Regions from separate parts of the Streptomyces sp. NBC_00466 genome, predicted to be linked through region 2. Evidence: riboswitches for the same ligand, from Rfam matches in the RefSeq annotation. Region 2 holds a riboswitch; each other region holds the start of a gene.
What was found. Region 2 has a riboswitch for glycine ahead of gcvP (aminomethyl-transferring glycine dehydrogenase). Riboswitches for the same ligand answer to the same signal wherever they lie in the genome.

Region 1 (9,898 bases), 2.8 Mb from region 2:
TACGGGGGCGTATCCCTCATCACCGGACGCGGGTTCCAGCGGGGGGCCGGCGCGGGGCACAGCAGAGCAGGTACGTGTATGCGTCGAACAACCGCAGTGGATGCCGGCGCCTTACGGGCGTCGACAGGCGGCCTGTCGGCGCGCCGACTGCACATGGTCTGCGAGGCGTTCTGCGCCGAGCACCACGAGGAGTGGCAGTCCTACGCCTTCCTGCAGGTCGGCGACAGCGCGACGGCGCACGGCCTGGTCGGTGAACTCAAGGGCAGGCTGACACTGCACTGGGAACACGCGCTGCGCCAGGAGTCGGTCGAGGGGCACTCCTGGAAGATCTTCAAGGAGATCATCTTCGAGTGGCTGGACGAGCGCGGCCTGGAACCGGCGCTGGTCCGCATCGCCGCGCCGGCCAAGGTGTGCGAGACCATCCTGGGCACCTGCGGGCCACCGGCCCCCGGCGCGGAACGAACCGGCGTCGACCAGCCGCAGCCGCAGCCGCGGCCGGGGCTCTACGCGGCCATCGCGGCCCTCCCGGAGCGCCAGTACGACGTACTGCTGCTCCGGTACGTACTGGAATACGATCAGGCCCGCACCGCGTTCCTCATGGGCGTCCCGCAGGAGACAGTCCGCTCGCACATCCGGCACGCGAAGCGGAGACTGGCCCTGGACCTGGGCCTCGAATGGGCGCCCGGCCCGGGGGAGTAGCGCATGTACGGGAAGCATGGGGACGTCCCGCACGTCCCGTACACCCCGCAGAACGAACCCCGGCTCCGGCCCACGGCGGACCCCGACCGCCCGCACGCCCCGGCGCGTCCCGACGCCCCGGCCCCGGCCCCCTACCCGACGGCGTACGAACAGGCCGCACACGAACTGGGCCTGGCCTGTGCCCTGGTCCTGAACGCCCCGCAGGCGGCGGCCGCCCTCTCCCGCCTGGTCGACGAGGAGCGCCCCGGCCCCGAGGGCGCGCTGGTGCTCGCCGCGCTGCTGCACATCACCGGCAGACACGACGCGGCCCGCTCCTGGTGGCAGTTCGCAGCGGGCGAGGGCAGCAGGACCGCCGCGTACGCGCTCTTCCTGGACCACCGCAGGCGCGGTGAGTACCGGGACGCCAAGTACTGGCGCGTGCAGTCGGCGAAACTGCCCACCGCCCGCACCGGCCCCCGCCCGGAACTCCCCGGACCCGCCGCACCCCGCCCGGACCTCCTCCCGGAAGAAGCCCGCCACAGCCTGCTGGCCCAGCTCCACCACGGCCTCCCGCCCCACCTGCCCCGGGCACTGGCAGAGGCGGTCGACCGGCTGTACCTGCGGGAGGGGTGACGCGGCAGGGCGGTCCGGCTGGCCGGACTTCTGCCGCTATGGGAGTTTCGTGGTGCTGAGGGACGCGCCGGGCGCAGCCATGGCTGCCTCCCGCACACCGGAGGCGACCGGCGGACCGCGGCGATGAGTTCTCGCCGGCCCGGGAGTCGACCCTGGTACAGGCGGTTTCCGCACCCGTTCACACGTGAAAGGCGGCACCATGAGCAAGCTGATCGTCACCGCGTTCGTCACTCTGGACGGTGTCATCCAGGCCCCTGGCGGCCCGGGCGAGGACGTCGACGAGGGCTTCGAGCACGGGGGCTGGCAGGTCCCGTACGTCGACAACGACTTCATGGGCCTCATGAAGGACGTCTTCGAGCAGACCGCCGACCATCTCCTGCTCGGCCGGAAGACCTATGACCTCTTCGCCGCCTACTGGCCTCGTATCACCGACGAGAACAATCCGATCGCCGTGAAACTCAACGCCATGCCCAAGTACGTCGCTTCGCGCACCCGCTCCAGCCTGGACTGGCACAACTCCCATCTCCTGAAGGGCGAAGCCGAGGAGTCCGTCGCGGAACTCAAGGAGCGGCTCGACGGCGTGATCATGACGCAGGGCAGCAGCGACCTCATCCGCACCCTGCAGCAGCACGACCTCGTCGACGAGTACCGGCTGCTCGTCCATCCCGTGATCATCGGCACCGGCAAGCGGCTCTTCGCCGAGGGCGCCGCCCCATCCGCCTGGACGCTCACGGAATCCCGCGTCACCAGCGTGGGCGTGCAGTACTGCGTCTACGAACGGGCGGGGGAGCCCGAGTACGGATCGTTCCTGCTGGACGACCAGGAGTGAGGACGGGAAGCGAGCACGGGTCACGAGAACTTCCAGGGGCCCGCCGCTTGCCCTGAGCCCCCCGCTTCTTGATCGTCTTGACAGGCCGGCTTCCAGTGGGAGTCTGGAGGGGATGGTGTCGCGCAGCACCCCGCCGGGGAGCGCCGCCACACCACGCCAAAGCCGCCGTCGGCCTTCATACGGCGCTTCCGTACGGCTCTCCGTACGGGCCGCCCGACCAGGTGGTCCGAGCAGCCACGTGCCTCGGCCAGGTGCCCCGGGCGCCTGAGTGCTCGGTTCGCGCCATCGACCCCACACTCCACGCCCCAGCCCCCCATGCCCCCACGCCTCCGGTGTGTGGAGCCGGTGGCCGGTGGGGGTGAGAGGAACATCGACTCCCGCCAGCCCTCCCCGAAGGAACTGTGCCGATGTCCGTAAGAGGTGAGCAAGCGGTACGAGTGGCAGCGCAGCCTCCGAAAGCGCCGCCTCCGAAGGCGCGGGAGGTCGTGAAATTCGCAGCTGTCGGCGTGTCCGGCGTGGCGGTCAATCTCCTGGTGTTCAATCTCGTGCGCCACACCACCTCGATACCGGTGGTGAGCGCGAGTGTGATCGCCACCGTCGTTTCGATCATCTTCAATTACACCGGGCTCCGATACTTCGCCTACCGGGACCGGGACAAGAGCGGCTGTACCCGTGAGATGGGGCTCTTCCTGCTGTTCAGCGCCATCGGCCTGGTGATCGAGAACGGCATTCTCTATCTGGCGACTTACGGCTTCGGCTGGGACAGCCCGCTGCAGAGCAACGTATTCAAGTTCATCGGCATCGGAGTCGCCACCCTCTTCAGATTCTGGTCCTACCGAACCTGGGTGTTCCGAGTGATACCCGCGGCGCCGGACGAGTCCGACGCCTGAGGTCCGGTGCGTTCCCTCGCTTGTGTTCCGTCGGTCAAGCGACGGGCGTCATACGTCACGGCGTCGACAGTACGCAGCGCAACAGCTCATCCCACGCGGTCGCCCGATGACCCGCACCACCCCTGCACCGAACGCCATTTCCGTCCCCCTCACCCTCAACTCCCCTTCTCCACGGCTCCCCCCGCTCCCCGCACCCGGCTCGCGCACCGGAGGACACCCCGGGGTCAGTCCTCCAGGTCTGCCGCGTCCCCCGGTTCCGCGCCGGTGTAGAGGGACGCGCCGTCGGCTGTCTGCGCGGTGAGCTGGAGCGAGACGGTGTGTGTGGTGGAACGGTTCGCCACGGCCAACTCCCCCCGAAGCGCCTGAATCGCTTCCGTGAGCCCGATCTCCACTTGACCCCTCCAGCATCCGTCAGCACCAACGCACCTGATTTTAGGCTGATGTTCAGTGCCGGGCGTTCGATGCCGGGGAGTTCGGTGCAGCGGCGCCCGCGTCCCACGCGGACGCCGGTGCGGGCCGGGCGCGCCCCGTCAGCACTCGATGATGTTCACCGCGAGCCCGCCCCGCGCCGTCTCCTTGTACTTGACCGACATGTCTGCGCCGGTCTCCTTCATCGTCTTGATGACCTTGTCCAGGGACACCTTGTGGCTGCCGTCGCCGCGCAGCGCCATCTTGGCCGCCGTGACCGCCTTGACCGCAGCCATGCCGTTCCGCTCGATGCACGGGATCTGGACCAGTCCGCCGACCGGGTCGCAGGTCAGGCCGAGGTTGTGCTCCATGCCGATCTCCGCCGCGTTCTCCACCTGCTCGGGGGAGCCGCCCAGGACCTCGGCCAGTGCGCCCGCCGCCATGGAGCAGGCGGAGCCGACCTCGCCCTGGCAGCCGACCTCGGCGCCCGAGATCGAGGCGTTCTCCTTGAAGAGCATGCCGATGGCGCCCGCGGAGAGCAGGAAACGGACGACGCCCTCCTCGTCGGCTCCCGGGACGAAGTTGATGTAGTAGTGCAGGACGGCGGGGATGATGCCGGCCGCGCCGTTCGTGGGGGCGGTGACGACTCGGCCGCCCGCCGCGTTCTCCTCGTTCACCGCCATCGCGTAGAGCGTGATCCACTCCATGGCGCGGGCGAGCGGGTCACCCTCGGCGCGCAGCTGGCGGGCCGAGTTGGCCGCGCGGCGGCGGACCTTGAGGCCGCCCGGGAGGATGCCCTCGCGGGACATGCCACGGGCGACGCAGGACTGCATGACGCCCCAGATGTCCAGCAGCCCCGAGCGGATCTCCGCCTCGGTGCGCCAGGCCTTCTCGTTCTCCAGCATCAGCGCGGAGATGGAAAGACCCGTCTCCCGGGTCAGCCGCAGCAGTTCGTCGCCCGTGCGGAAGGGGTGCTTCAGGACGGTGTCGTCGAGGACGATGCGGTCCTCGCCCACGGCGTCCTCGTCCACCACGAAGCCGCCACCCACCGAGTAGTACGTCTTCTCGAGGAGGGGGGCGCCCTCGGTGTCGTACGCGGAGACCGTCATCCCGTTCGCGTGGTACGGCAGTGCCTTGCGGCGGTGCAGGACCAGGTCCGCGTCGTAGTCGAAGGCGATCTCGTGCGCACCGAGGACGCTGATGCGGCCACTGGTGCGGATCTGCTCGATGCGCTCGTCGGCGTGCTCGACGTCGACCGTACGGGGGGACTCGCCCTCCAGGCCGAGGAGCACCGCCTTCGGGGTGCCGTGTCCGTGACCCGTCGCGCCCAGCGAGCCGAAGAGCTCGGCGCGGACCGATCCGGTGTGGGCCAGCAGGCCCTCGTTCTTCAGGCGGGCGGCGAACATCCGGGCGGCCCGCATGGGGCCCACCGTGTGGGAGCTGGACGGGCCGATGCCGATCGAGAAGAGGTCGAAGACCGATATGGCCACGGGGAACTCCTAGGTGTGGGTAGACGCCGTTGTCTGCCGGGGTGGTGCAGAGGAAGCGCGGTACAGCAGTGAGCGGGGTGCGTACGTGGTGCGGGGCACCCTGCTCACTTGTCCAGTGTGCGGGGTGCCCCGTGGTTCGTACAAAACCGTACTGATCCGGACCGACCGGTCCTACTTCAGTCCGGGGTACAGCGGGAACTTCTCGGCCAGCGCGGTGACCCGGGCGGCCAGCGCCTCCCGGTCGTAGGCCGGCTTCAGGGCGGCCGCGATGATGTACGCGACCTCGGAGAAGTCCTCGGCCTGGAAACCGCGGGTGGCCAGGGCAGGCGTACCGATCCGCAGCCCCGATGTGACCATCGGCGGGCGCGGGTCGTTCGGGACGGCGTTGCGGTTGACCGTGATGCCGATCTCGTGGAGACGGTCCTCGGCCTGCTGGCCGTCCAGCTCCGAGTTGCGCAGGTCCACCAGGACCAGGTGCACATCGGTGCCGCCGGAGAGGACCGAGACACCGTGCTCGGTGACATCGGACTGCACCAGACGCTCGGCCAGGATGCGGGAGCCGTCCAGGGTGCGCTGCTGGCGCTCCTTGAAGTCGTCCGTCGCCGCGACCTTGAAGGAGACCGCCTTGGCCGCGATCACGTGCTCCAGCGGACCACCCTGCTGACCGGGGAAGACCGCGGAGTTGATCTTCTTGGCGAGCTCGGCTGTGGAGAGGATCACACCACCGCGCGGGCCGCCCAGCGTCTTGTGCGTGGTCGTGGTGACGACGTGCGCGTGCGGGACGGGCGACGGGTGCAGGCCCGCGGCCACCAGGCCGGCGAAGTGCGCCATGTCGACCATCAGGTACGCGCCGACCTCGTCCGCGATCTTGCGGAACGCGGCGAAGTCCAGCTGGCGCGGGTAGGCGGACCAGCCGGCCACGATCAGCTTCGGCTGGGACTCCTTGGCCAGGCGCGCGACCTCGGCCATGTCGACCTGGCCGGTCTGCTCGTCGACGTGGTACGCGACCACGTTGTAGAGCTTGCCGGAGAAGTTGATCTTCATGCCGTGGGTCAGGTGCCCGCCGTGGGCGAGGTTCAGACCCATGATCGTGTCGCCGGGCTTGAGCAGCGCGAACATCGCGGCAGCGTTCGCCTGGGCGCCCGAGTGCGGCTGGACGTTGGCGTGCTCGGCGCCGAAGAGCGCCTTGACGCGGTCGATCGCGATCGTCTCGATCACGTCGACGTGCTCACAGCCGCCGTAGTAACGGCGGCCCGGGTAGCCCTCGGCGTACTTGTTGGTGAGGACCGAGCCCTGGGCCTCCATGACGGCGACCGGAGCGAAGTTCTCCGAGGCGATCATTTCGAGGGTGGACTGCTGGCGGACCAGCTCGGCGTCGACAGCGGCGGCGACGTCCGGGTCGAGCTCGTGGAGGGAGGAATCAAGAAGTGACATCAATAGTCCCTAGTTGCCGGCGGAGAGAGCGGCGTACTCGTCGGCGGAGAGCAGGTCGTCCGGCTCGCCGGTGACGCGCACCTTGAACAGCCAACCGCCCTCGTAGGGGGCGGTGTTCACCAGCGAGGGGTCGTCGATGACGTCCTGGTTGATCTCGGTGATCTCACCGGAGACCGGGGCGTACAGATCGCTGACCGACTTGGTCGACTCCAGCTCACCGCAGGTCTCGCCCGCGGTGACGGTGGACCCGGCCTCAGGGAGCTGGGCGTAGACGACGTCACCGAGCGCGTTGGCCGCGAACTCCGTGATGCCGACCGTCGAGACGCCGTCCTCGGCGACCGACAGCCACTCGTGCTCCTTGCTGTAACGCAGCTGCTGGGGGTTGCTCATGACCTGATTCTCCTGGATGCGGGGGAGTGCTGGTGAACGGTGGTCTTACGGGCTGAGATGGTGTGGGTCACTTCTGGCGCTTGTAGAAGGGGAGGGCCACGACCTCGTACGGCTCATGGGTACCGCGGATGTCCACGCCCACACCGGACGTGCCGGGCTCCGCGTGGGCGGCGTCGACATACGCGATGGCGATCGGCCTGCCCAGCGTCGGCGAAGGGGCGCCCGACGTGACCTCGCCGACGACCTGGCCGTCCGCGACGACCTGGTAGCCCGCGCGGGGGACCCGGCGGCCCTCGGCGATCAGACCGACCAGCTTGCGCGGCGGGGCCGAGGCGGCCCGCTCGGCAGCCGCCTCCAGGGACGCGCGCCCGACGAAGTCGCCCTCCTTCTCGAACTTGACGACCCGGCCGAGACCGGCGTCGAAGGGGGTCAGCGCGGTGGTCAGCTCATGGCCGTAGAGGGGCATGCCCGCCTCCAGGCGCAGGGTGTCGCGGCAGGAGAGCCCGCAGGGCACCAGGCCGGCCGGTGCGCCCGCCTCGGTCAGCGCCTGCCAGAGCTTCTCGGCGTCGGACGGGGCGACGAACAGCTCGAATCCGTCCTCGCCCGTGTAGCCGGTCCTGGCGATGAGCGCCTGGACGCCGGCGACGGTGCCGGGCAGGCCCGCGTAGTACTTCAGCCCGTCCAGGTCGGCGTCCGTGAGCGACTTCAGGATGCCGGAGGATTCCGGGCCCTGTACGGCCAGCAGGGCGTACGCGTCGCGGTCGTCCCGTACGACGGTGTCGAAGCCGCCCGCGCGGGCGGTCAGCTCGTCCAGGACCACCTGTGCGTTGCCCGCGTTGGCGACGACCATGTACTCCTGCTCGCCGAGCCGGTACACGATCAGGTCGTCCAGGATCCCGCCGTCCTGCCGGCAGATCATGGTGTAGCGGGCGCGGCCGTTGCCGACCGTGCTGATGTTGCCGACCAGCGCGTAGTCGAGCAGCCGTACGGCCTCCGGGCCGCTGACGGTGATCTCGCCCATGTGGGAGAGGTCGAAGAGGCCGGCGTGCGTCCGTACGGCGATGTGCTCGTCGCGCTCACTGCCGTAGCGCAGCGGCATGTCCCAGCCCGCGAAGTCGGTCATGGTCGCGCCCAGTGACCGGTGCAGGGCGTCGAGTGCTGTGAGACGGGGCGTGGGGCTCATATGCGGTACTCCCGGGGCATGACAGACGAGGACGATCCTCCCCATCTGTCATCGGAACCTGAGAGGTTCGCCGGCGCCTGTTGAGAGGGCACGGCTTGCACCTTGGGTGGGACCGCAGAGCGGCCCGCTTTTCAGATCTGCCTCGTCCGCGCGGTACGGGGCCTGAGAGATTACAAGGGAGGGACTTGCTCCTTCGGCGCCCCGGCCAGTGGCCGAGAACTCTCCCGCGCGGATTCGAACGGCCTGTATGGAGTTGGCGCGCACATCATCGCATGCCGCGCGGGCGGCGCCTCACCGGTGTCGCATTACTGTTTCTTTACACTTCGTAGACGGGGGTATGCAGGGGATACGCAGGCACATGCGGGCCCTACGGGGTGGCCCGACGGGGGGAGTGGCCGTGGTGGGGCAGGAGTGGCGCGCGGATGTGGCGCCGCATGAGACATCCGGGGGGCCGGGGGCGGTGCCCGTGCGGTCCGTCCGGACCGTACGGACCGGACAGGAGGCGGCCGGCAGCGGGCCGCCCGCGGTACGGGACCTGCGGCGGCGGGCCGGCCGCAGCCCGCACCGCCTGGTGTTCGCCGCCGGGGACGTGGTGGTCCTGTCCGGCCTGCCGGGCAGCGGGAAGTCCACGCTCTTACGCAGGGCCGCGGGGGCGCGCGGGATCGACTCGCAGGACGCCCGGGACCGCTGGGAGCGCCGGATGCCCGGCTGGCTGCCGTACTGGAGCTACCGCCCGCTGGTGCGGGCCGCCCACTACGGCAGGCTGTGGCGCGCCCTGCGCTCGGGCGCCGGTGTCGTCGTGCACGACTGCGGCACGCACTCCTGGGTGCGCGCGCTGCTGGCCCGGGCGGCGCGGCGGCGCCGGACCGCCCTGCATCTGCTGCTGCTCGACGTGGCGCCCGGGGTGGCGCTCGCCGGTCAGTCGGAGCGCGGCCGGAAGGTCTCCGCGTACGCCTTCGCCCGGCACCGCAGGGCGGTCGGCGGGCTGGTCCGGAACGCCGAGCGGGCGCGGCTGCCCGCGGGGTGCGGTTCGGTCGTGCTGCTCGACCGGGACGCGGCGGCCGTACTGCGCCGGATCGGGTTCGGGGCGGCGGTGTGACGGTCCCGCTCCTTATGGTTGGGGGAGGCCAAACGAACGACCCTGAGGTCGGTCGGCAGGTGAACAGGTGAGAAGGGGATACCTCGGTGGACATGGCATGGCCGGGAAATGAGCTCGAAGAGGTCCTGACCGCATCGGTCGGGAACCAGGCCGCGGGCGGCCGGCTGATCGAGGTGCTGGGGCGCAGCAACCTCTGGGTACCGCTGCCCAACGGCGGTGGGCAGGACAGCAGTTCGCTCGACCTGCCCACCGTGGACATCGAGGGCGGGGCCTATGTCCCCGTTTTCAGCTCCGAGGCGCAGTTCCTCCAGTGCGTCGGCTCGCACTACTCCTTCGCGGTGGCGCCGGCGGTCGAGTTCGCCCGCGGGCTGCCACCGCAGCTGGGCGTCGTGGTGAACCCGGGCGGCGCGATCGGTATGCCGCTGCCGCCGCTCGCGGTGGCCGAACTGTGCCGGAGCGGCCGGACCTCCCTCGACGGGCCCGCGACCGGCGGCCGGGTGCGGCTCTTCGAGCCGGACTGGCAGGAGGAGCCGGTCGACTTCCTCTCCGCCGCCGCCGGTGAGTTCGAGGAGTCGGGCGTGGTCCTTTCGGCGCGCCGGGCCCTCGCCTCCATCGAGGGCGGCGACCCGGTCCTCTTCGTCGGGGTCGAGTTCGCGACGTGGGACGGCGCGGGCCGCAACGCCCCGATGGACGCGCTCGGCCGGGCGCTGCACCGGGTCGAGGTGCCCTGGCCGGTCAATCTCGTCCTGCTGGACGTGGCGCAGGACCCGGTCGCCGACTGGATGCTGGACAAGGTCAGGCCGTTCTACGTGAGGGCCGACGCCGCGGGGCCGGTGCTGTAGGGCCGGTGCCGCAGGGCCGGGA
Region 2 (9,898 bases):
GGGATCATGCCGCGGTCCAGCGCGAAGTCACGGCCGGAAAGCCTGCGCAGGTAGCGCAGCATCGCGGTCTCGGAACGGTGCTGATGGAAGACGAGATGGGTGAGGAAGGGTGAGGTACGGCGCAGCCCCGGCGGAATCGTCACCGGAGCGTCGGCCGCCGGCTCGTCCAGGTCGCCCCCGGACCGGCCGAAGGCTTCGAGTACGAGCCGGACGTGGTCCTCCGTCGTGACCTCGGAGCAGGAGACGCCGACGTGGTCGCCGTCCACCAGCCGCAGCCGCAGGCCCTTGCCGTGCGCGGCCGCGACGACCTCATCGGCGCGGCCATCGGCCCGCACCAGCAGGGTGTCGAAGATCGCGCGGTGCACCACCGTGGCCCCGGTCTTCCGCAGACCCGCGGCGATGAGTGCGGCGTGCCGGTGTGTTCGCCGGGCGATCTCGGTCAGACCTTCGGGGCCGTGGTGGACGGCGTACATCGATGCGACCACGGCCAGCAGCACCTGCGCCGTACAGATGTTGGAAGTCGCCTTGTCGCGCCGGATGTGCTGCTCGCGGGTCTGCAGGGCCAGGCGGTACGCCGGCCGGCCTGCGCTGTCCACGGACACGCCCACGAGCCGGCCGGGCATATGACGTTCCAGCCCTGCGCGGACTGCGATGTACCCGGCGTGCGGTCCGCCGTAGAACAGGGGTACACCGAAGCGCTGCGACGAACCCACGACGATGTCGGCGCCGAACTCACCCGGCGGCACGAGCAGGGTGAGCGCCAGCAGGTCGGCGGTCACGGTGACAAGTGCCCCGCGTGCCCGTGCCGCAGCGGTCACCCCGCGCAGGTCGCGGACCGCGCCCGAGCAGCCGGGGTAGGACAGCACCACCCCGAAGAAGTCCCCCTCGGGCAGCGGCTCGGCGACATCGATCTCGACGACCTCGGTGCCGACCGCGGCGGCACGCGTGCGCAGGACGCTGAGGGTCTGCGGGAGGGTGTCGCCGTCGACCAGGACGCGGGGGCGGCCGCCGCGTACGACGCGGCGCATGACGGTGACGGCCTCGGCGACGGCGGTGCCTTCGTCGAGCAGCGACGCGTTGGCGGTCGGCAGCCCGGTGAGGTCGCCGACCATGGTCTGGAAGTTGATCAGCGCCTCCAGCCGGCCCTGGCTGATCTCCGGCTGGTACGGCGTGTAGGCGGTGTACCACGCCGGGTCCTCCAGCACATTGCGCCGGATCACCGCAGGCGTGGTGGTCGCGTGGTAGCCGAGGCCGATCATCGGCACGGCCACGGTATTCCTGCCGGCGAGTTCATGCAGTTCGGCGCGTGCCTCCGCCTCGGTGGCGGCGGCGGGCAGGTTCAGTTCGGCGGTGCTGCGGATGCCACTCGGAACGGCAGCGTCCATGAGGCCGGCCGACGTCGGGTAGCCGACTTCGGCCAGCATCTTGGCCTGGTCTGTTTCGCTGACACCGATGTGACGGGTGGCGAACTCTCCGGACGCGGAGTGTCCAGGTGAGGTCATGGCGGGAGGCTCCCTCATGAGGGCACCGCGGAAACGGCGCCATGGATGGGTGACCTCCCCGCTCTGTCATCGGTACCTGAGAGCTTCACCACCGGGTCCGGCGGTTTGCACCGTGGGCGCAGGACACGAGGTCCTGACTTTCCAGAGTTGCCTCGCCGGAGCGGTAGTTGGGCCTGAGAGATTCTGGGGAAGGTTGCTCCTTCGGCGCCTCGCCAAGGATGGGCGAGGGCTCTCCCGCTTCGGTTCGAACGGCACGATGTTGAGTTGTCGGGCCCGACCGAAAGGCCAGGTGAAGTGAGGTGTGGTGCAGTGCGGCCCACGGACGCGAGCACCGGGCCGACGACGGCATTTTCGTTACTTCTCACGTGCCGGACGGTCCCGGGACCTCCGCCGCGCCTCTGCGGCCACGCACTGTGGGCGAGACGCCTGAGCGTCTGATTCTCCGGACTCCGCCGGAGAGTTGTCGGCGGAGGGCCGGATCTCGCGAGGAACATACGAGCCCGGAACGGCGGCCGTCAAGTGCCCGCCGTTCCGGGCTCATCGGCGATCCCCGGGCCTGTCATCGCTCTCCCGGGCGCGATGTGCGGTCCTGCCGGGTGCCTTCCCGTCCGGCGGCGCCCGGCAGCATCGAACGCGCTTGCAGGGCAAGCCACAGCTCGGCGATGTCCCTGGTGCGGTCGAGGTTGAGCCCGGTGATGTCCTCGACCTTGCGGATCCGGTACAGCACGGTCTGCCGGTGCACATGCAGGGCGTTCGCCGTCTTCTGCCAGGAGCGCTGATGGTCGAAGAAGCTCTGCAGGGTGGGCAGGAGCTCGCCCCGGTGCTTGGACTCATGCTCCAGGAGCCGCCCGAGCACCCGGTCGACGAGAGCCATCGCGTCGTCGATGCCCGAAACGCCGAGGAACGGCGTGGCTTCCCCGTAGCGGAAGGTGTGCGTCTTGTTGTGCTCGGCCGACTGGTTTGCCCAGCGTGCTTCCCGTGCCGCCTCGGGGATGCGGTCCATGGTCTTGACCGGGCTGCTCACTCCCACCGCCGCGGAGGGACCGGCGTTGGCATGGATGATGCGCAGCACCCTCTCCTTGTCGTGCGCCAGCAGGTAGAGAGCCCCGGAGTGGTGCACGACCAGATGCGGAACCCCGTTGCGCCACAGCCCGACGTGCAGTTCACGCAGCCGGGCGCTGTCGTCGGAAGAGACCGCGTACAGGACCGCGGACGACGGATCGATCCCGGCTTCGAGGAGTTGGCTGCGGCCGCCTCTGGGTTCGGCGCTGCCGTCCATGAGCCGGGCCAGGAACTCCGCGCCTTGTCGGCGGCGGTGCTCCAGGTCCACCAGTGCCTGGGACATCTCGAGGGCGATCACGGTCGCGGCGTGCTGCATGAGGATGGCGTCGAGCACGCTGTGCCCGTCGGAGACCAGGACGAGCACGGCGCCGGGCTGGGTGGGGATGTCCGCCAGCCGCATCTCCCGGCCGTCACTCAGATACGTGACGAACGCACCGGCGCTGACCTGCCGGGACCCGAGGTGGGCCTGCGACAGGGCCTGGCGAAGTCTCTCGTCGAGTCCGGCGCTGTCGGGAAACCACGGTTCGGCGGACTCGCGGTGGCACACGTGCAGCGCACAGCCCAGCTGCTGCGACAGTGCGGTGGTCAGCTTGGACGGCTTGTGCTTCTCGGTCACCGAACGTTGCAGTGTGTAATATATTCGCTCGGTCCGAATCAGCCGGTCCGACTGTTCCAGCAGGTTGGCCGCCGCCACCGCGCGCGAGATCGCGATGAACGGCATCGGGTAGTCCACCAGGAGCACCGGAAGCGAAAGCGACTCGCTGACCTCGGTGAACCGTGCGGTGAGCGGTGGGCAGTACATCTTCTCGCCGATAGCGAGAGCGCCGGCGCCCGCGTCCATGAGCCGCCGCAGGAGTTCCTCCTGCTCGTGGGCCGACTCCGGGAACGACATGCCGTTGGTCATCAGCAGCTCTCCGCCGGTCAGCCACTGCCACGGCTCAGGCAGGTCGGAGGTGTGCGTCCAGCTGACCTCCCGTTGCAGCCCGTCCCGGCCGGACAGGAGACGGAGCCGCAGGTGCGGCATCTCCAGTAGTTCTGCAACCGTGATCGTCATGCCAGGACGGTAGTTCACACACCGATCGTTATCACCTATTTGTACAGAACTGGCAGGCGCGGCCGGCGGAGAAAATTGTGCGTCTGCACAAATTCGATGTCGTCGCTTTGACGGATTGAGTACAGCTCGTGAGAGCGGAGGCGCGCACCATCGTGGGCAAGACCTCACCGGCCGGATGGGGTCAGCACCTGCAGAAAGGTTTCTCCCATGCCTTCGGCTCTGCGCACCACGAACGGGCGTCTGGTTCGTCCCTCGCCGGACGCTCCGGCGCTGGTTCCCGCGGAACTGCTTTCACCCAGGAAGCACTTCATCAACGGTGTCCCCACCTCGGGGGCAAGTGTCGACGCCATCCCTGTGTACAACCCCGCCACCGGTCGCCCGATCAGCCAAGTCCTCCGGGGCACCGCTGAGGACGTCGACGCCGCCGTGCGAGCCGCCCAGGCCGCCTTCCGGGCCTGGCGGACTCTGACTCCCAAGGACCGCGCGGGCCTGCTGCTCAAGGCCGCTTCGGTGATGGAGACGCACCGCGATGAGCTCGCTGCCCTTGAATCGGTGAACACCGGCAAGCCGCTGTGGCTCGCGCTTGAGGACGTCGACGCGTCGATCGACACCGTGCAGTTCATGGCGGGCGCCGTCCGTGCGCAGCTCAGCCTCGGTGCCGGTGAGTACGCCGAGGGCCGGACCTCGATGATTGTCCGCGAGCCGGTCGGCGTGGTCGCCGCCATCACACCGTGGAACTACCCGTTGCTGACCGGCCTCTGGAAGATCGCGCCGATCCTGGCGGCCGGCAACACCTGCGTGCTCAAGCCGTCCGAGGCCACGCCCCTGACCTCTCTCCGTCTCGCCGAACTCCTCGCTGACGTACTCCCTCCGGGAGTGCTCAACATCGTCACGGGCGAAGGGGCGGTCGTGGGCGAGGCGCTGGCCAGGCACCCCCAGGTCGCGATGATCTCGGTCACCGGCTCGGTGGGCAGCGGTCAGGCCGTCGCACGGGCCGCTTCCGACTCGCTGAAGCGGGTGCACCTGGAGCTCGGTGGCAAGGCCGCGGTCGTGGTCTTCCCCGACGCCGACATCGCGGCGGTGGCCGAGACCCTGCGCTTCGCCGGTTTCGGCAACACGGGCCAGGACTGTGGCGCCGCCTGCCGCGTTCTGGTCCATGAGTCGGTGGCGGCCGACTTCGTCGACGCGCTCGTCGAACGGGTCGGGACGCTCGTGGTGGGTGACCCCGCTGCCGGTGACGAGGTGGAAATGGGGCCCCTCGTCTCCGAGGCGCACCACCGGACCGTTCTCGGCTTCTTGGAGCGCGCGATCGCGGAAGGCGCACGTCCGGCGATAGGCGGCCATGCCCCGGAGGGGCCGGGCTGGTTCATCCCCCCGACGGTTCTCGTGGACGTGCCGGCCGGCGCCGAGTGCACCAGGGAGGAGATCTTCGGTCCCGTCGTCACCGTCGAGACGTTCACCGATGAGCAGGCCGCGGTCACTGCGGCCAATGCGACGCCGTACGGCCTGTCGGCATCGGTGTGGACGGAGAACGCGCGACGCGCCGCCGACCTGCCGCGGCAGCTCGACTTCGGCACGGTGTGGGTCAACGACCATCTGACGTTCGCGACCGAGATGCCCTGGGGCGGCTTCAAGGCGTCGGGCTACGGCCGCGACCTGTCGGCTTACGCACTGGACGACTACTCCCGCACCAAGCACGTGATGGTGAACCGGTCCCGCCCACAAGCCCCGGCGGCCGATGGACGCGAAGGGGCCGACGCACGATGAGCGGCACCCGCACCGGACTCAAGCGCGGAATCGTCTGGCAGAACTGGGGAGAGAACCAGGTCTTCAGCCCGGCCCAGTACGCCGAGCCTTCGAGCGAGGCCGAGCTGCTGACCGTCGTGCGCCGGGCGATCGCCGAGGGGCTCAGCATCCGTGTCGCCGGCACCGGGCACTCGAGTACACCGCTGGTGCAGACCGGCGGCCTGCTGCTGAGCCTCAAGAACCTCTCCGGCGTGACCGGCACCGATGTGACCCGGCGGCGGGCCCGCGCCTTGGCCGGTACTCCGATCAGCGCCTTCGGCGACGCGCTCTGGGAGGCCGGCCTTGCGCTGTCCAACCAGGGGGACATCGACAAGCAGACCATCGCCGGTGCGATCGCCACGGGCACCCACGGCTCGGGAACCGCTCTCGCGAGTTTCTCGGGAGCGGTCCGCTACATCCGGCTCATCGACGGAAACGGCGATGTGGTGGAGATCGGTGAGGACGACCTCGACGTGCTCCGCGCCGCACAGGTGTCGTTGGGATCGCTGGGTGTCGTCATCGAGGTGGAGCTCGAAGTCTCGCCCAGGTACCACCTGCGCGAGACGATCACCTATCCGCACGTCGACGAGCTGATCAGCGGCTGGGACGTCAACCCTGACGCCCACCGGCACTTCTCGTTCCTGTGGTGTCCGACGGACGGCGGAGCCGAGCTCTTCGAGCTGCCCACGCCGGCCGGCCGGCCGATGGCGGACCGCGCGTACACCAAGGTGTACGACCTCGCGGAGATCCGTGAGCCGGAGGGCGTCGACACCGCCGAGGGCCACCGTACCGACCGGTCCTACCGGATATACCCCGACGGCTTCGGGCGCATCTTCAACGAGCTCGAGTACTTCGTGCCGCGTGAGCAGGGGCTGGACGCCTTCCGCGAGATCCGCGAACTGATCCGCCGCAAGTACCCCGACGAGACCTACCCCGTCGAGGTGCGCTGGGTGGCCGCCGACGATGCCTATCTCTCACAGCAGTACAAGCGGGACAACACGGTGATCACCATCACCGTCACGGCCGGCACCGACTACTGGGGATACCTCTCCGACGTCGATGCCGTCCTGCAGCCGTACAACGCCCGCCCCCACTGGGGAAAGCTGCATTTCACGACGCGCGCCCGTATGGAGCAGATGTTTCCCGAGCTCGACAGATTCATCGGTATCCGCAAGCAGTTCGACCCCAGGGGTCTCTTTCTCAACGATCACCTGCGCCCGCTGCTCGGGTGATCCGCACCGCGCGCACCCAGGGGCTCCCGGTCGCGGCACACCTCGACGGCCGCTCCTCACACCAGTTTTCGGCAGGTGCGCCGGCAGGTCATGGACCTTGCTTCGGAAGGACAGAGCAATGAGTGAGCCATCGCAACCTCACCACGACTCGGCGAAGACCATTGAGTCAGCAACCATCCAGCCGATCCCTGACAGCGAGCGCCACGGCACGAACCGCGACCTGTTCACGATCTGGTTCGGATCGAACATCATGGTGCTCTCCATCGTCACCGGTGGCCTGTCGACCACGCTCTTCGGCCAGCCGCTCTGGGCCGCGGTGCTGGGTGTCGTCGCCGGGAACCTGATCGGCGCGGTCTTCATGGCGCTGCACTCCGCGCAGGGCCCGACCCTCGGCATCCCGCAGATGGTGCAGACGCGGGGCCAGTTCGGCTCCTACGGGTCCGTGCTGATCATCCTGGTCGTCATTGTGATGTACATCGGCTGGTTCGTCGCGAACCTGGTGTTCGGCGGGCAGTCCCTGGCGACCATCACACCGGTCAGCACCCAGGGCGGCATCACCATCATCGCGGTGGTGAGCCTGGCCGCGACGATCTACGGCTACCGGCTCATCCACGCCTACACCCGGATCATGACCTACCTTTCGGGAGCCATGCTGGCGCTCGCTCTCGTGTGGGTCCTGTTCGTGCACCCGCTGCCCCACGGCTTCTTCGGTACCGGCGGAGCCACGCTCGCGGGGTTCATGGGCACGGTGTCGGCAGCCGCCGTGTGGCAGATCGCCTACGCGCCGTATGTCTCGGACTACTCGCGCTACATGCCGGCCGGCACCGGCGCGAAGCCGGCTTTCTGGATGAGTTACTGGGGCAGCACGATCGGCTCCATTCTGCCGATGCTGCTCGGTGCCTCCGTCGGCCTTGCTCTGCCTGGTTCGGATGTGATCGCGGGTCTCACGAAGCTCACCGGAGTCTTCGCCGTTCCGGTCGTGGTCGTCTTCACGGTGGGGATCGCGGCGACCAACGCCATGAATCTCTACTGCAGCACCCTGTCGGCCATCACCGTCGCGCAGACCTTCTTTCCCCGCTGGTCCGCCCGGGCCCGCGAGCGCGCCGTGGTGGCCGCGTTGCTCTGCGGCATCGCGCTGACCATCGCCCTCCTCGGTGAGAAGGGCTTCCTGGCGAGCTACAACAACTTCATCGTCCTGCTGCTCAGCGCCCTGGTCCCGTGGACCGCCGTGAACCTCGTCGACTACTACCTGGTGCGCCATGGCGACTACGTGGTCGAGGACTTCTTCAAGGCCGACGGTGGCCGCTACGGCCGGGTCAACTGGCCGGCGGTCCTGTGCTACCTCGTCGGGGCCGCGGTGCAGGTGCCGTTCCTCGTCACGACCCTGTACACCGGCACGCTCGGCGCGAAGCTCGGCGGTGTCGACATCTCGTGGTTCGTCGGCCTGGTCGTCACGTCACCGGTCTACTACCTCGTGATGAAGCGGTACCAGGCCAGGAAATCCGCGGCGGAGGAGCCTCCCGCCTTCGACACGGACGTAGAACTGGCGGCCCTGGACTAGCGCGACCCGCAGCAGCCACCCACCCCTTCCACCGGCATGACAGGAGAAGACAGCATGACCGACTTCACCCCCATGGGCGCGCTCGACGCCACGCAGGTGCCCCGGTTCGCGGGTCGCGGAACTTTCGCCCGCGTCCCGGAGATCAGGGATGTTTCCGACTACGACATCGCTCTGCTGGGCGTCCCGTTCGACGGCGGTACGTCATACCGTCCCGGTGCCCGCTTCGGTCCGATGGGGATCCGTCAGGCGTCACGGCATCTCCGGCCGCGGTTCCACGTCGACCTCGATGTCGCCCCCCTGGAGCAGGTCCAGGTCGTCGACGCGGGTGACGTGCCGTGCACCCCGTACGACACCACCTCCGCCCTCCGCTCGATCGAGGGCTTCGCCCGTGACGTCGCCGGGAACAGGAACCGGCGCATCGTGGCGCTCGGCGGGGACCATACGGTGGCTCTGCCGCTGCTCCGGGCCGCCCACAAGCAGCACGGACCGATCGCCCTGGTCCACTTCGACGCACACCTCGACACGTGGGACACCTATTTCGACGCGCCCACGACGCACGGCACGGTGTTCCGTCGCGCCGCCGAGGAGGGCCTGCTCGCCCAGGACAAGTCGATCCACCTCGGCATCCGCGGGCCCATCTACGACCGGCTCGACCTCGTCGAGGACGCCAAGCTCGGATTCCGGGTGATCCGCGCCGGTGATCTGGACGTGCTCGGCATCGACGGAGCGGCGGAAGCGGTGCGCCGCCGGGTGGGCGATACGCCGGTCTACGTTTCGGTCGACATAGACGTGCTCGACCCCGCGTTCGCGCCGGGCACGGGCACACCGGAGATGGGTGGCTTCACCGGCCGCGAACTGCTGCACCTCCTGCGTCGGTTGCAGGGACTGAACATGATCGGAGGCGACGTGGTCGAGACCGCACCGGCGTACGACCACGCCGAGATCACCTGTCTGGCGGCCGCCACGGTGGCCTTCGATCTGGTGACCCTCATGTCGAAGACCCCTGTCGGTCCCACGCCGGGCCGCACGGGCCAGTGAGCGTCGCAGGTCGCTGAGTTGCCCGGCCGGCCGGGCGCCCGGACCCGGGCCGGCCGGGTCAGCCCACCGGCGGGGCGACGTCATTGCGGGGAAGGCACTGCCGAACCGAATAACGACCTACGAGACGGATTCCCTTCGCCGGCATTGTCCGGATCAGGTGATTAGGGGTTGCCTTCCGGTCGTCATCGTCATGACCTTCCGGCCTCTCAGCCCGACCGTCGATGTCGGCAGCGGCGGAACTCTCGCTCCGCCGAAGTCGGCTACGGCGGTTGAACTCCCTCACACATCTCGTAGGCCTATATTCAGGCTAACACTACCGAGTCAGGACAAAAGGGCCGCGACCACGACCCCCATCCGCCGCGCTCGCCAGCGCTGGCCATGGAGTGCTGCGGCGGCCTGCCGGGCGAAACGCGTGCCAGGTCAGCCCACCGGCTCCAGGAACTCGATGCGGTTTCCGGCCGGGTCCCAGGAGTAGAAGCGGCGGTGGCCGGGGAGGTCGCCGTCCCAGACCACTTTCGCGCCACGGGATTCCAGCAGTCGCCCGTACGCCTCGATGCCGGTCACGCGCAGCGCCGGGTGGGCTTTCGCCGAGGGGTGGTGGCCCTCTTCCATGCCGAGGTGCAGCTGGACCGGGCCCGACTGGAACCAGCAGCCTCCCCGGGCG
Region 3 (9,898 bases), 2.1 Mb from region 2:
GCATCCATGTGCCAGCACCAGCCAACCTGCCCGTCAGCCACCTCTGCCGACCGGGAGGCCGCGCTCCTCGTGGCGCACCACCCGGAGCAGGGCTGGAGTCTGCTGTGCAACGGCGTTCTCATCTTCGAGGACACCGGTGAACTGCTGCCCGACGGCCGGATCATCGCGCCGCACCGCCCACTGGGTTCGGGACTGGCGACCGCCGCCTGACCCTGCTCAGTACCGAGGAACAGAAGTGGCACAGACGACGAAGGGCCGGCCCGGGTGACATCCCCGAACCGGCCCTCCCGCATGTCCGTCAGTTGTCGTACGCGTCCAGCGGCGGGCAGGAGCAGACGAGGTTGCGGTCGCCGAAGGCCCCGTCGATCCGGCGCACCGGCGGCCAGTACTTGTCGGCGGGCGAGACGCCGGCCGGGAAGACGGCCTCCTCGCGGGTGTACGCGTGGGTCCACTCACCGCCCAGCGCTGCCGCGGTGTGCGGGGCGTTGCACAGCGGGTTGTCGTCCGCCGCCCACTCGCCCGACGCGACCTTCTCGATCTCGGCCCGGATCGCGATCATCGTGTCGCAGAACCGGTCGAGCTCCGCCAGGTTCTCGCTCTCGGTGGGCTCGATCATCAGCGTTCCGGCCACCGGGAACGACATCGTCGGCGCGTGGAAGCCGTAGTCGATGAGGCGCTTGGCGATGTCGTCGACGCTCACACCCGTCGCCTTCGACAGCGGCCGCAGATCGACGATGCACTCGTGCGCGACCAGCCCCTCGGGGCCGGTGTACAGCACCGGGTAGTGCGGTTCGAGGCGCTTGGCGATGTAGTTGGCGGCCAGCACGGCCACCTGCGTCGCCCGCTTGAGCCCCTCACCACCCATGAGACGTACGTACGCCCAGGAGATCGGCAGGATGCCGGCCGAGCCCCACGGGGCGGCCGATACCGGACCGACGCCCGTCGCGGGGCCGGCGGCCGGCTGGAGCGGGTGGTTGGGAAGGTACGGCGCCAGGTGGGCCCGTACGCCGACCGGGCCGACACCGGGGCCGCCGCCGCCGTGCGGGATGCAGAAGGTCTTGTGCAGGTTGAGGTGCGAGACGTCCGAGCCGAACTTGCCGGGCTTGGCCAGTCCGACGAGCGCGTTCAGGTTGGCGCCGTCGACGTACACCTGGCCGCCCGCTTCGTGCACGGCCGCGCAGATGTCGGTGATGTGCTCCTCGAAGACACCGTGGGTCGACGGGTAGGTGACCATCAGTACGGACAGCTCGTCGCGGTACTGCGCGATCTTGGCGTTCAGGTCCTCGACGTCGACGTCGCCGTCCTCGCGGGTCTTCACGACGACGACCTTCATGCCGGCCATCACGGCGCTGGCGGCGTTGGTGCCGTGCGCCGAGGACGGGATGAGGCACACGGTGCGGGCGGTGTCGCCGTTGGCCCGGTGGTAGGCGCGCACGGCCAGCAGACCGGCCAGCTCGCCCTGCGAGCCCGCGTTGGGCTGGAGCGAGACCTTGTCGTATCCGGTGACCTCGGCGAGCCGCTCCTCCAGCTCGCGGATGAGCGTCAGATAGCCCTCGGCCTGCTCGACCGGGGCGAAGGGGTGGATCGCACCGAACTCGGGCCAGGTGACCGGCTCCATCTCGGTGGTGGCGTTGAGCTTCATGGTGCAGGAGCCGAGCGGGATCATGCCGCGGTCCAGCGCGTAGTCGCGGTCGGCGAGCTTGCGCAGGTAGCGCAGCATCGCCGTCTCGGAACGGTGCTGGTGGAAGACGGGGTGGGTGAGGACGGTGTCCTCGCGCAGCAGCCCCGCGGGCAGTGCGTCGGCGGTCCGCTCGTCGAGCGCCTCGATGTCGCCTTCGGCGCCGAAGGCGGCCCAGACGGCGGCCAGCTGGGTGCGTGTGGTGGTCTCGTCGCAGGAGACGGAGATCAGGTCCGCGTCGACCTGGTGCAGGTTGACCCCGCCCTCGCGGGCGGCGGCGGCGACCTCGGCGGCCCTCCCCCCGGTCCGTACGGTGAGGGTGTCGAAGTAGTCGCCGTGCACGACGTCGACGCCCGCGGCGCGCAGCCCCTCGGCGAGGATCGCCGCGTACCGGTGGGTGCGCAGGGCGATCTCGCGCAGGCCGTCCGGGCCGTGGTAGACCGCGTACATCCCGGCCATCACGGCAAGGAGCACCTGCGCGGTGCAGATGTTGCTGGTGGCCTTCTCGCGGCGGATGTGCTGCTCACGGGTCTGGAGGGCCAGCCGGTACGCCTTGTTGCCGTCCGCGTCGACGGAGACGCCGACGAGCCGCCCCGGCAGGCTGCGCGCGAACTTCTCACGTACGGCCATGAACCCGGCGTGCGGACCGCCGAAGCCCATCGGGACGCCGAACCGCTGGGTCGTACCGACCGCGATGTCAGCACCCAGCTCTCCGGGCGAGGTGAGCAGCGTCAGTGCCAGCAGATCGGCGGCGACGGTGACGACGGCACCCAGCTCGTGCGCCTGCTCGATGACGGGCGCGATGTCCAGGACCCGGCCGGAGGCGCCCGGGTACTGGAGCAGTACGCCGAACACACCGCGCTCGGCCACATCGGCCGGAATGCCGTCGCTGAGATCGGCGACGACGACCTCGACACCGGCCGGCTCGGCGCGCGTCTGGATCACCGCGACGGTCTGCGGAAGCGCGTCGGCGTCGACCAGGAAGACACCGTTCTTGACCTTGCCGACGCGGCGCGCGAGGGACATCGCCTCGGCTGCCGCGGTGCCCTCGTCCAGCAGCGAGGCGCCCGAGGTGGGCAGGCCCGTCAGATCGGCGACAACGGTCTGGAAGTTCAGCAGCGCCTCCAGGCGCCCCTGGGAGATCTCCGGCTGGTAGGGCGTGTACGCCGTGTACCAGGCGGGGTTCTCCATGACGTTGCGCAGGATGACCGGCGGTGTGAACGTGCCGTAGTAGCCGAGCCCGATCATCGGGGCGAGGACCTGGTTGCGGTCGGCGAGGAGACGCAGCTCGGCGAGGACCTCGGCCTCGGTGCGCGCGTCCGGGAGGTTCAGCGCCTCGGCGCTCTTGATCACCTCGGGTACGGCGGCCGATGTGAGCTCCGAGAGCGATCCGTAACCGACGTGGGCAAGCATCTTGGCCTGATCCCCCGCATCGGGCCCGATGTGGCGCTGTTCGAAGGGGATGCCACGCTCCAGCTGGGAGAGCGGAATGCGGTGAGCAGTCATGGCGGAGGCCTCCTGGTCGTTACGACCTGCGAGGGGTACCACGGCACGGGTACCCGGACGGCCTCCCCCTCTGTCATCTCAACCTGAGAGTTTCACCGGCCCGCCGCTCGACGCGCCCGCTTTCACCGTCGGTGAGGTAAGGATCCGGGCGTGCCCGCCCGACGCCCGCCCTGCTTTCCAGAGTGACCTCGTCCGCGCGGTACGTGTGCCTGAGAGATTCCGGGGAGGATTTGCTCCTTCGGCGCCCCCGGACAACGCGTCCGAAGGGCTCTCCCGCGCGGGGTCAGCAGCCACTGGCCAGCCTACCAGCGAGCCACTTCGCACGGTGTTCGAGTGGCCGATGCCCCGGATCTGGACTTCCCTGAGGGGGAGACCTTCGCAGGGGGCGGGAGACATCGTGATCCGTTGCGATCAGTTGGAGGGACCGTGCAGACCGACATAGATCCGCGCAGCCTGATAGGCCGCAAGGCGTTCGACCGCAATGGCCTCAAGATAGGCACGGTTGACGAGGTCTACCTCGACGACGCCACCGGAGTGCCCGAGTGGGCCGCGGTACGCACCGGACTGTTCAGCCGGGACGCGTTCGTCCCGCTGAAGCCGAGCGAACTGGTCAGGGAAACCCTGCAAGTGCCCTTCGACCGCGACCTGATCAAGGAAGCACCGGGCTTCGGAGTCGGCCGCCATCTCTCTCCCGAGCAGGAGCTGCAGCTCTACCACCACTACGGGCTCGGTATCTCGGCCCCCACGCCGCCGCCTCCCGACCGGGACTTCGGCCGGCTCGCGGGCGAAGAGGAACGCACCTGACCCTCCGGCCCAGCCCCGGCAGTCACTGCTTCCCCGGAACGCCCTGGCGGCCCCTCACCGGTGTCCGCCTCCTCCCCCGGGGCCGTCCCGTCCGGCCCCGCCGGTCTGCCTGAGCCGTCCGGTTCACCTCGCCCGTCCGGTTCACCCGGCCCGTCCGGGGCAGACCGGACCAGCGGCAGCGGATCCGACGGCTTCAGCGCGGGATCGTCGACCCTGAAGGTCCGCACCCGGCCGGGCGCGGTCGCGTACGGATCCTCGAACCGCACCGTCACCCGGCCCACGCCACTGCCCTGCACCCACCCCGCGCCGTACTCGTCATGGCGCACATCGTGCCCGGCGAGCCAGCGGCGCCCCGTGCCGGACGGCGGCTCGTCCGCGGCCGGCTCCGGCGGCGCCGCGGGACCGGGTGCCGCCTCTTCCGCCGCGAGCTCCAGCACGGCCGCCCGCTCCGTGGCCGCCTGCGCGAAAAGATCCTCCTGGGTGAAGTCCGCGAGGCCGGTGACGCCCACCCCGAGCAGCCTCACGCCGCCCGTGGTGTCCACGGCCTCCAGCAGCCGCCCCGCGGCCTCGCGCACGACCTCGGGGTCGTCCGTGGGCCCCCGGAGCGTCTCGGAACGGGTCAGCGTCGAGAAGTCGTACCGCCGGACCTTCAGCACCACCGTCCGCCCGGACCGCCCCGCGTCCCGCAGCCGCTCCACGCACCGTCCGGCCAGCCGCACCACCTCCGCCCGCACCCGCGCCCGGTCGTGCAGGTCCACGTCGAAGGTGTCCTCCACCGAGACCGACTTGGTGTCCCGCTCGGACACCACGGGCCGGTCGTCCTGGCCGAGCGCCATCCGGTACAGCGAGGCGCCGTGCGCCTTGCCCAGCAGCCGGACGAGCTCGTCCTCACCGGCCCCGGCCAGATGGGACACGGTGGTCATCCCGGCCCTGCGCAGATGCTCACCGGTCGCCGGGCCCACTCCCGGCAGGATCCGTACGGAGAGGGGCGCGAGCAGCTCGCGCTCGGTGCCCGGCTCTATCAGGACCAGGCCGTCCGGCTTGGCCCGCTCCGAGCCGATCTTCGCGAGCATCTTGGAGCCGGCCAGACCCACCGACCCGCTGAGCCCCGTGACCGCCAGGATGTCCCTGCGCAGCTGCTCACCGGCCCGCCGGGCCGACCGTCTGCCGTCTGCGACTCCGCCCGCCTCCAGGTCCACGAAGGCCTCGTCCAGGCTCAGCGGCTCGACCAGGGGCGAGAGCCGCCCGAGCAGTTCCATGACCTGGCCGCTCACCTCGCGGTAGAGCGCGAAGCGCGGCACCAGATAGGCGGCGTTCGGACAGAGCCGGCGGGCCTGCGCCATCGGCATCGCCGAATGCACCCCGAACCGCCGTGCCTCGTACGACGCCGTCGACACCACTCCGCGCGGCCCCAGCCCGCCGACCACCACCGGCTTCCCGCGCAGGCTCGGCTTCGCCGCCTGTTCCGCGGCGGCGAAGAAGGCATCCATGTCCAGATGCAGGATGGTCGGTACGGCTCTCACACCACCGATGCTGCCTCACGGCACTGACAATCGGGCCCCCGCAGCGCGGAGGCCCGTCAGACGGCGCGGTTGCGGCGCCTGGCCAGCTCGTCGGCCGGGTTGTGGCCGATGAGGGTCTCGCCGGTGTCGACCCGCTCGCCGTGCAGCTGGGAGAGGGCGCTCTCCACGTCCCGCCACACGACCCCGACGGCGATCCCGAAGATCCCCTGGCCGCCCTGCAGCAGGCCGACCACCTCGTCGGGCGAGGTGCACTCGTACACCGTCGCGCCGTCGCTCATCAGCGTCATACGGTCGAGGTCGCCGGCCCCGCGGTCTCTGAGGTGGTGGACCGCCGTCCGGATGTTCTGGAGGGCCACACCGGTGTCCAGGAACCGCTTCACGATCTTGAGGACGACCACGTCCCGGAAGCTGTAGAGACGCTGGGTGCCCGACCCCTGGGCGGGCCGCACGCTCGGCTCGACCAGTCCCGTACGCGCCCAGTAGTCGAGCTGCCGGTAGGTGATGCCGGCCGCCGCGCAGGCGGTCGGCCCCCGGTAGCCGACGGTGTCGGTCGTCGATTCGGCCGCTGAGCCGTGAAGCGGATACGGCACTCCGTCCCCCGGACCCAGTCCGGGGAGTTCCCCTGCCACATCTTCGCCGGTGCTTCTCACGCCGACCTCCGTCCTTGAACTGCCCACTCGACGGTAGGCAGTCACTTGAGGTGCGTCAACGATCGCCACACTCGGCACGCCGAGTGATAATCACCCTAGGAGTGGTTTCGCGTGCCCCTCTCCGGGGAAAGGCTTGCCGGATGCGCTGACGACCCGAGCGGAGCGTCACTGGCTGTTGGTCCCGAAGTCCTCCGGAGAAATCTGGTCGAGGAACTCGCGGAACTTCTCCACCTCGTCCTCCTGCTCGTCAGGAATCGCGATTCCCGCATCGTCGAGCACCCCGTCACTGCCGTAGATCGGCGTCCCGGTGCGCAGGGCGAGCGCTATGGCGTCGGAGGGCCTCGCACTCACCTCGACCCCGCTCGCGAAGACCAGCTCCGCGAAGAAGACCCCGTCCCGCAGGTCGGTGATGCGCACTTCCGTGAGCTCCTGGCCGACCGCTTCGAGGACATCCTTGAAGAGGTCATGGGTCAGCGGCCTTGCTGGAGCCATGCCCTGCTGGGCGAAGGCGATCGCGGTCGCCTCACCAGGGCCGATCCAGATAGGGAGATACCGGTCGCCTCCCACTTCACGCAGGAGCACGATCGGCTGGTTGGAGGGCATTTCCACCCGGACACCCACAACGTCGAGCTCGTTCACACAGCAACCCTAGGACGTGCCCGGCAGGTTTGGGTAGTCGGGCACCCCCGTGATCAGTACAACCGGACCCTGAGGGAGGTCTGCACGAGCGCCGCGTGAAGCCGCACGGTCAGTGCTGCCAGGTCCTTCGTGGTGTTGTCCGCATCCGCTCTGGTCTGCGGATTGCGGTTCAGCCGAAGGGGGGCGACGACCTGCTCGATCAGCCCGGACTCACGGTCGGCGGCCGCTTTCATGGCACGCAGATGCCGCGGTTCCAGACCGAATCGGCCCAGGTCCGCGACGAGCCCGGCCACATTCACGGCCTCCGCGTCGTATCCGCCCTCCGGGAGCGGCGACAGCAGCCCGTACGACTCCCACTCCGCGAGGTCGTCCGCACTGATCCCGGCGGCCGCGAGCAGCTCCTCCCGGCCCACCCGGGACGCCGTGGGCACGCCTGCGCCGCCGTCCGGCGCTCCGTCCGCGGGCTCACGGACGGCACCGGGCGCGGGGAGCTGGATCTGCTCGCCCCGGCCCAGTGCGTCGAGGTGGTCCCGGATGACCTTCAGCGGCAGATAGTGGTCGCGCTGCATCCGCAGGACCTGAGCCAGCCGCTCGACGTCCGCGGTACCGAACTTCCGGTACCCGGACGACGTGCGCTGCGGCTCGACGAGCCCTTCGGCCTCCAGAAAGCGGATCTTGGAGATCGTGACTTCGGGAAACTCTTCCCGGAGCAGGTTCAGGACCGTGCCGATACTGACCAGCCGGTCGTCCTCGGTGGCGGTGCCGTCGCCGGCACCGCCCGTCGATGATTGCCGCATGGGCCTTCCCTGACGGGTCACACGCCCCGCTGGCTCGCGTAGAAGACCAGCCGGTACTTGCCGATCTGCACCTCGTCACCGTTGGCGAGCACGACGGCGTCGATGCGCTCACGGTTGACGTACGTGCCGTTCAGGCTGCCGACGTCCGAGACGGTGAAACCGCCGTCGGCGCCCCTGCGGAACTCCACATGCCGCCTCGACACCGTGACGTCGTCGAGGAAGATGTCGCTCTGCGGATGGCGTCCGGCCGTGGTCAGATCGCCGTCCAGCAGAAAGCGGCTGCCCGAATTCGGACCACGGCGGACCACCAGGAGCGCCGAGCCGAGGGGCAGGGCGTCGACCGCCGCCTGGGCCTCGGGGGAGAGCGAGGGCGAAGCGGTCTGCCCTGTCACCTCCGCCTCGTACGCCTCGAGCCCGGAGATGGAGATCGTCGAAGTGGTCTCCGAGGGCCGCTCGGGCACCCCGGCGCGCAACGGCGCTCCACAGTTGGAGCAGAACCGACTGTCCTCGGCATTGCGGTGGCCGCACCTCGTGCAAACCGGCATGGATGCACCCTCCTGCCGCGACTGCCCTGCGTGGGCGTTGGTTGCGTACGGATCGGAGGGCAACCCTCGACCCGTACTTGAGGTTGATGCTTCACCAAAACCTATGCGGCCCTGGCCCGCAGGGTCAACAGACGACGCACCCTGATCACCCGAAATGTCACCACCCGGCCGACCCACCTCGTCCCGGAACAGCGGGCGGTCGCCGCCCTGGTCCTCGCCCTCCACATGGTGTGGGGCGCGGTGCCGCGCGCTGTCCTCACGTGCACTCTTGCCGAACAACTTCCCAAACAACTTCACGGGCGATTCCCCTTGACCGAAACAGACCCGCCCGTGGGGCAGGACGAACTCTCAATGAACACACCTGCCGAACCGGACATCCTTACAACGTCCGTACCCCCCAGACAGTTTCCACCACGCACCCCGCTATCCGTGCGCCGACCCCCCGCAACCTCATGCCCTTGTCCCGCGGCCCTCACACGCCCCCGCCTCACTGCGAGGAGGACCGAGCGTAGTCAGGCCGCTTCGCCGGTCGCAAGGCGTCCACAACGATCTTCTGTGCAGGCGTCACAGTGGCTGTGGCCTGCTCCTTCTCCAGAGTCTGCACCACTCCGCCCGGAATATTCAGCGCGGGCTCCAAGTCGGCCGGTTTCCCGATGACCTTGAAGGTGTACGGCGCACTGATCTTCTCCGTGTCCACCTGGATCCCGCCGCCCGCGTCGGAGAAGTAGGTGTCCCCCACGACCCGGACACCGTTGACCTGGATCGCCTCGGCGCCGGCCGCCCGCAACTCCTGGACCGTGTCGAGCAGCATGTCCGCCTGGACCGTTTTATGCGGGTCGTTGACGAGCAGGGTGATGCCCGGGCCCTGGGCGGCCACCGTCCCGGCCAGGATGCCGAGCTGACGCGCTTTCTCGTTCGTCTGCTTGCGCGCCTCCTCGGCCTGGTCCGAACTGCTCTCCAACTCGCTGCGCTGGCTCTGCAGACGCTGCTTCTCGTCGTCCAGGCGCTGGGTGCGGTTGTCGAGCTCGTCGAGGATCCGCACCAGGTCCTCCTGGCGTGCGCCGCGCAGCGGGCTGTTGTCGCTGTTGGAGCGGACCTGAATGGCGAGTCCCAGACCCAGTACGAACAGCAGCAGGGCGACGATGAGTTGTGCCCTGGTGACCCGGGGCGGCCACAGGGCGGCGATCAGCCGCTGCCGGCCTGCCTGCCTCGGCTGCGCCGCGGGCGTCGCCCCCGTGACATCTCCAGGCGGTGTCCGCGCGGGCTTCTCATCGGGCAGCGCGCCGGGGAAGCGCCCGGGCCTGCCGCCGGTATCGCGCGGTGGCTCCTGCGGGCTCTGCGGACTGTCCGGGTCCCGCGGATCGGGCGGGTTCTCATCGTTGTTCATCGGCTCGTCACCCATCGGCCTCACGCCCGGAACACATGCCTGCGAATGGCCGCGGCGTTCGAGAAGATGCGGATGCCGAACACGACGACAACGCCGGTGGACAACTGTGCGCCGACGCCCAGCTTGTCGCCGAGGAACACAATCAGCGCGGCCACCACGACGTTGGACAGGAAGGACACGACGAAGACCTTGTCCACGAAGATTCCGTCGAGCATGGCCCGCAGACCGCCGAAGACCGCGTCGAGGGCTGCCACGACGGCGATGGGGAGGTAGGGCTCGACCATCGCCGGCACTTCGGGCCGGACCAACAGTCCGACCACGACTCCCACGACGAGGCCCAGTACGGCGATCACGATGTGCCCTTCCCTG

Region 1: linked by a shared signal. The riboswitch ahead of gcvT (glycine cleavage system aminomethyltransferase GcvT) and the one ahead of gcvP (aminomethyl-transferring glycine dehydrogenase) in region 2 are both predicted to bind glycine.
Region 3: linked by a shared signal. The riboswitch ahead of gcvP (aminomethyl-transferring glycine dehydrogenase) and the one ahead of gcvP (aminomethyl-transferring glycine dehydrogenase) in region 2 are both predicted to bind glycine.

What each region holds. Positions count from the first base shown of each region.
Region 1 is NZ_CP107896.1:1,419,396-1,429,293, reverse strand. Features, by position in the region: gene OG210_RS06230 (sigma factor-like helix-turn-helix DNA-binding protein) at 79-699, shown strand; gene OG210_RS06225 (hypothetical protein) at 703-1,311, shown strand; gene OG210_RS06220 (dihydrofolate reductase family protein) at 1,511-2,140, shown strand; gene OG210_RS06215 (GtrA family protein) at 2,548-3,030, shown strand; gene OG210_RS06210 (L-serine ammonia-lyase) at 3,561-4,928, opposite strand; gene glyA (serine hydroxymethyltransferase) at 5,100-6,362, opposite strand; gene gcvH (glycine cleavage system protein GcvH) at 6,372-6,752, opposite strand; gene gcvT (glycine cleavage system aminomethyltransferase GcvT) at 6,820-7,935, opposite strand; glycine riboswitch at 8,077-8,172, opposite strand; gene OG210_RS06190 (AAA family ATPase) at 8,294-9,034, shown strand; gene OG210_RS06185 (enhanced serine sensitivity protein SseB) at 9,127-9,876, shown strand.
Region 2 is NZ_CP107896.1:4,215,370-4,225,267, reverse strand. Features, by position in the region: gene gcvP (aminomethyl-transferring glycine dehydrogenase) at 1-1,502, opposite strand, end outside; glycine riboswitch at 1,654-1,749, opposite strand; gene OG210_RS18970 (PucR family transcriptional regulator ligand-binding domain-containing protein) at 2,062-3,618, opposite strand; gene OG210_RS18965 (aldehyde dehydrogenase family protein) at 3,826-5,385, shown strand; gene OG210_RS18960 (D-arabinono-1,4-lactone oxidase) at 5,382-6,635, shown strand; gene OG210_RS18955 (cytosine permease) at 6,754-8,196, shown strand; gene speB (agmatinase) at 8,251-9,234, shown strand; gene OG210_RS18945 (glyoxalase) at 9,655-9,898, opposite strand, start outside.
Region 3 is NZ_CP107896.1:6,346,618-6,356,515, reverse strand. Features, by position in the region: gene OG210_RS28530 (DUF5999 family protein) at 7-210, shown strand; gene gcvP (aminomethyl-transferring glycine dehydrogenase) at 299-3,184, opposite strand; glycine riboswitch at 3,372-3,470, opposite strand; gene OG210_RS28520 (PRC-barrel domain-containing protein) at 3,611-3,988, shown strand; gene OG210_RS28515 (DNA polymerase IV) at 3,904-5,511, opposite strand; gene OG210_RS28510 (MerR family transcriptional regulator) at 5,568-6,140, opposite strand; gene OG210_RS28505 (bifunctional nuclease family protein) at 6,327-6,800, opposite strand; gene OG210_RS28500 (MerR family transcriptional regulator) at 6,854-7,597, opposite strand; gene OG210_RS28495 (FHA domain-containing protein) at 7,615-8,481, opposite strand; gene OG210_RS28490 (DUF881 domain-containing protein) at 8,630-9,529, opposite strand; gene OG210_RS28485 (small basic family protein) at 9,550-9,882, opposite strand; gene OG210_RS28480 (DUF881 domain-containing protein) at 9,879-9,898, opposite strand, start outside.